DNA from 2 places in the Nocardioides sp. LML1-1-1.1 genome. Region 2 is predicted to be linked to the other one. Evidence: riboswitches for the same ligand, from Rfam matches in the RefSeq annotation. Region 2 holds a riboswitch; the other holds the start of a gene.
The links. Region 2 has a riboswitch for cobalamin ahead of MRBLML1_RS11290 (nitrite reductase). Riboswitches for the same ligand answer to the same signal wherever they lie in the genome.
Positions count from the first base shown of each region.

Region 1 (2,377 bases), on a different contig from region 2:
GCCAGGGTCATCGCGAGCGCTGCGCGAGCTGCTCGCCCAGGTCCACCGCGCCGTCGGCGAGCCGGACGCCCGGCGTGGTGGCGGAGAACGGCAGCACGACGTACGCCTTCGCCTTCACCGCGCGCAGGTTCTTCAGCACCGGGTCCTTCTCCAGCAGTGCGATCTTCTCCTGCGCGCTCGACCAGCTCGCGTCCGCGAGCACGATCAGGTCGGGATCTGACTTCACGACCCGCTCCCAGCTGACGTCGGCCCAGCCGCCCTTGACGTCGGCGAACACGTTGGTGGCCCCGACGGCGTCGAGGATGAGCTGCGGGCCGCCCTCACCGGCGCCCGCGAAGGCCGCCTTGTCGCCGGAGTCGAACCAGAACACGTCCAGGCCCTTGCCCGGCGCCTGCTGCGCGAGCGCGTCGAGCGCCTTCTCCTGGTCCTCCTCCAGGGCCTCGGCCCGCTCGGGCACGCCGAACACCTCGGCCACCGTCTCGATCTCGTCCCAGACCGCGTCGAACGAGACGTCCGCGCTCGGCTCGTTCTCGCCACACCCGAAGAGCGAGACGAAGGAGCCGATGCCGAGGCCCGTCAGCTCCTTCTGGGAGCCGGCGGCCTCGTCGCCGAACGCGCTGGAGTAGGAGCCGTAGACGAAGTCGGGCTCGGCGGCGAGCAGGGACTCGTGGTCGGGGTACTCCTTCGAGAGCACCTCCACCTCGTCGTACGCCGCCTTCCACTTGGCCGGCACGCTGTCGTCGAGGTACGCCGTGCCGGCCATCCGGTCCTGCAGGCCGAGGGCGAGCATCACCTCGGTGGCGCCCTGGTTCATGGTCACCGCGCGCTCGGGCGGCGCCTCGATGGTGGAGGTGTAGCCACAGCTGGAGGCCTCGACCGGGAACCCGTCCCCGGCCGCCTCCTTCTTCTCGGGCTCGGGCGCTCCGGCGCAGGCGGACAGGGCCAGCGGGAGGGCGAGCAGGGCAGGCAGAAAACGGGGACGACGAGACGTCACGGGTCACTCTTTCGATCCGAGGCTCTTGCGCGAAGCCTGTGTGGGTGGGGTGTGACGCGGACCCCGAGGCCCACGGCCAGCAGGTCTTCGGACTCGGGATCGACCGGACGGAGCGCCTTCCCAGAGCGGCGAATTGCCCGCTCCAGTGGCGTGTTGCCCCGCCCGTCACCCTCACCGCTGCGCGTCAGTCCCGGACTCTCACCGGGTTCCCTGACCCACGATCTTCGTGAGTGCGACTGGCGAGGCGGACGCTAGCACGCCGGGCCCCGCCGGCCCGCCGTGTCCTTCCTCACCCGCGACACGCCGCCCCTACATCTGGTCCCACTTCTCGGGCTCGGCCCTACATATGGTGGCGATGCAGCTGGTTCTCCGACCCACCCGGGCCGGAGAGGCAAGAGGGAACCCGGTGAGAGTCCGGGACTGCCCCGCAGCGGTGAGTGGGAACGACCGCCGTCAACAGCACTGGGCCTCAGGGCCTGGGAAGCGACGGCCAGTAGGAGCGAGCCGGACGCCCACGAGTCCGAAGACCTGCCAGCGCACCGCACCCGCCGGGTGCGGTGGTCCGAGGCCTCGTGGGAAGGCCGACGGCTGGAAGGCGCTGTGCCGTCGACCGCTGTCGTCCCCTCGCGAGCCACGACTCCGAGGGGAGAGACCAGTGACGGTCATCGAGTCACCCACCCGCACCTCCATGCAGGTGCGCAAGCGCAACGGCGAGCACGAGAACGTCGACGTCGCCAAGATCGTCCGGGCGGTCGACCGGGTCAGCGGCGACCTGCCCGACGTCGACCCGATGCGGGTCGCGACCCGCACCATCAGCGGCCTGTACGACGGCGCCACCACCGCCGAGCTGGACCGGCTCTCGATCCAGACGGCCGCCGAGCTGATCGGCGAGGAGCCGGCGTACTCCCGGCTCGCGGCCCGGCTGCTCGCGGGCTACGTCGACAAGGAGATCCGCAACCAGGGCGTGGCCTCGTTCAGCCAGTCCGTCGCGCTCGGGCACGCCGAGGGCGTGATCGGCGACGAGACCGCGGCCTTCGTCAAGGACAACGCCCGCAAGCTCGACTTCGCGATCGACGAGTCCGGCGACCGGCGGTTCGAGTACTTCGGGCTGCGCACCGTCTACGACCGCTACCTGCTGCGTCACCCGACCACCCGGCTGGTGATCGAGACACCGCAGTACTTCCTGCTCCGGGTGGCCTGCGGCCTCTCCCGCACCCCGCAGGAGGCGATCGGCTTCTACCGGCTGATGTCGAGCCTGGCCTACCTGCCGAGCAGCCCGACCCTGTTCAACTCCGGCACCCGGCACACCCAGATGTCCTCCTGCTACCTGGTGGACAGCCCGCGCGACGAGCTGGAGTCGATCTACGCCCGCTACACCCAGGT
Region 1 is NZ_JBEGHK010000001.1:885,560-887,936, forward strand. Features, by position in the region: gene MRBLML1_RS04325 (FecCD family ABC transporter permease) at 1-11, opposite strand, end outside; gene MRBLML1_RS04330 (ABC transporter substrate-binding protein) at 8-994, opposite strand; cobalamin riboswitch at 1,056-1,250, opposite strand; cobalamin riboswitch at 1,339-1,544, shown strand; gene MRBLML1_RS04335 (ribonucleoside-diphosphate reductase subunit alpha) at 1,650-2,377, shown strand, end outside.
Region 1: another riboswitch for cobalamin. It lies ahead of MRBLML1_RS04330 (ABC transporter substrate-binding protein); the one in region 2 lies ahead of MRBLML1_RS11290 (nitrite reductase).

Region 2 (2,377 bases):
AGTCGTAGTCGCCGATCCGGCCGGCACCGGCCTCGGCCATCGCGGCCCGCACGGGCGCGGCGGCGTCGGCGGGCACGAAGACGGTGACCTTGTCGCGCGGACCGCCAGGCGCGGGGAGGATCGGGGCGAGGTCGGTGAGCCCGATCGCCAGGGCGAGCGCCTCCGAGACCCCGCCCACGGCCTGGTCGGCGTTCGTGTGCGCGGTCAGCAGCGCCGTACCGGCCTTGGTCAGGGTGTGCAGGGTGCGCCCCTTGGGCGTGGTCGCCGCGACGCCGTGCACCGGCTTGAGGAAGAGCGGGTGGTGCACGACGAGCAGGTCGGCCTTCCAGTCGGCGGCCTCCTCGGCGACCGCCGGCGTCGGGTCGACGGCGAGCAGCACCTTCTTCACCGGCTGGGCCGGGTCGCCGGCGACGAGGCCGACGGCGTCCCAGGAGTCGGCGGTGGCCGGTGGGTACCAGCCGTGGACCAGGTCGACGACGTCCTCGAGCGCGGGCATGTCGGCCAGGCTAGCGGGGCCGTTGGTAGTGTGCGGCTGCCAGTCGACCTCCCCGGAGGTCAGGGAACCCGGTGCGAGTCCGGGACTGACGCGCAGCGGTGTGGGTGACGGGCGGAGCACGACGTCACTGGACCCTCCGGGGCCTGGGAAGACGCTCCGCACCGGATGATCCCGAGTCCGAAGACCTGCTGGCCCTTGCGACGTACCGCTCGCGAGGTCGTGAGGGGAGATCGCGAGGATCCCCGGCCTCGAAGGACCACACATGGCGCGCAGCCGACCGGACCGGTGCCCGGGCATCGTGCACCCGTGGCCGGCCGACGACGGTGGCCTGGTGCGGATCCGGGTCCCCGGCGGCCGAGTGGCGCTCTCCGCGCTGCGCGCGCTGGCGGAGGTCGCCGCCGAGTACGGTGACGGCCGGGTCCGGCTGACCGGCCGCGCGAACCTGCAGGTCCGGGCGATGCCGCTGACCGGCGACCGTCTCGCCGACGAGGCACTGGCCGCGCTGGAGGCGACCGGGTTGCTCCCCTCACGTGCCCACGACCGGGTCCGCAACGTGCTGGCCTCCCCCCAGACCGGGTACGCCGGCGGCCGCGCCGACCTGGGCCCGGTGGTGGCCGCGCTCGATGCGCTGCTGCTCGGCGACGAGGGGCTGGCCGGCCTGCCGGGCCGCTTCCTGTTCACCCTCGACGACGGCCGCGGCGACCTCGCCGACCGGCACAAGGACCTCGGCCTGGTCGCGCTCGACCGCGAGAGCGCCCAGCTCCGCGTCGGCGAGGGCTGGGGCGAGGTCGTCGCGCTGGCCGAGGCCGCGGACGCGCTCGCCGGTCTCGCCCGCGCCTTCCTGTCCGCCCGCGGCACCGGTCCGGCCGCGGCCTGGCACGTGGACGAGCTGCCCGCTCCCCTGGCGCCGGCCCGCGCTCCGGAGCCCGGCGCGGACGTCCGCGGCGAGCCGCTGCCGTTCGGCCCGGTGGCCGGCGGCGAGCACGTGCCGGTCGGCGAGGACGGGCTGACGTCCGCCGACCTCGCCGGCTGGCGAGCCGAGACCGTCGTCGTGACCCCGTGGCACGGCGTCCTGATCCCCGAGCCGTCCCCCGAGGAGACCTCATGACCGACCTGACCGCTCCCCCGCGTCGGTACGACTACATCGCCGACGGGCCGGCGATCTACGTCGACTCCTTCGCCACGATCCGCCGCGAGTCGGACCTGTCCGGGGTTCCGGCGGACGCGGAGAAGGTCGCCGTCCGGATGATCCACGGCAGCGGCCAGACCGACCTGGTCCGCGACCTCGTCGTCCACCCCCGGCTGGCCGAGGCCGGCCGTGCCGCGCTCGCCGCGGGCGCGCCGATCCTCTGCGACGCCCGGATGGTCGCGATGGGCATCACCGCCGGCCGCCTGCCCGCGGACAACCCGGTGCACTGCTTCCTCACCGACGAGCGGGTCCCCGCGCTGGCGGAGCAGTGGTCGACCACGCGCACCGCGGCGGCGGTCTCGCTGTGGACGCCGTACCTCGACGGCGCCGTCGTCGCGATCGGCAACGCTCCGACCGCGCTCTTCCACCTGCTGGAGATGATCCTCGACGGCGCGCCGCGCCCGGCCGCGATCGTCGGCTGCCCGGTCGGCTTCATCGGGGCCGCGGAGTCCAAGGACGCACTGGCCGCCTTCGCCGACGAGCACGGCATCGACATCCCGTTCGTCACCGTCCGTGGTCGCCGTGGCGGCTCGGCCATGGCATCGTCGGCCGTCAACGCGCTCGCCCAGGAGGCGGAATGACCGGGCAGTTCCACGTCGTCGGCATCGGTCCCGGCGACCCCGAGCTGATCACCCGCAAGGCGGAGCGCCTCATCGGCGCCGCGGCGGTCGTGGCCTTCCACGCCGGCGTCC
Region 2 is NZ_JBEGHK010000003.1:52,468-54,844, reverse strand. Features, by position in the region: gene MRBLML1_RS11295 (Nif3-like dinuclear metal center hexameric protein) at 1-496, opposite strand, end outside; cobalamin riboswitch at 520-703, shown strand; gene MRBLML1_RS11290 (nitrite reductase) at 759-1,604, shown strand; gene MRBLML1_RS11285 (precorrin-8X methylmutase) at 1,601-2,266, shown strand; gene cobJ (precorrin-3B C(17)-methyltransferase) at 2,263-2,377, shown strand, end outside.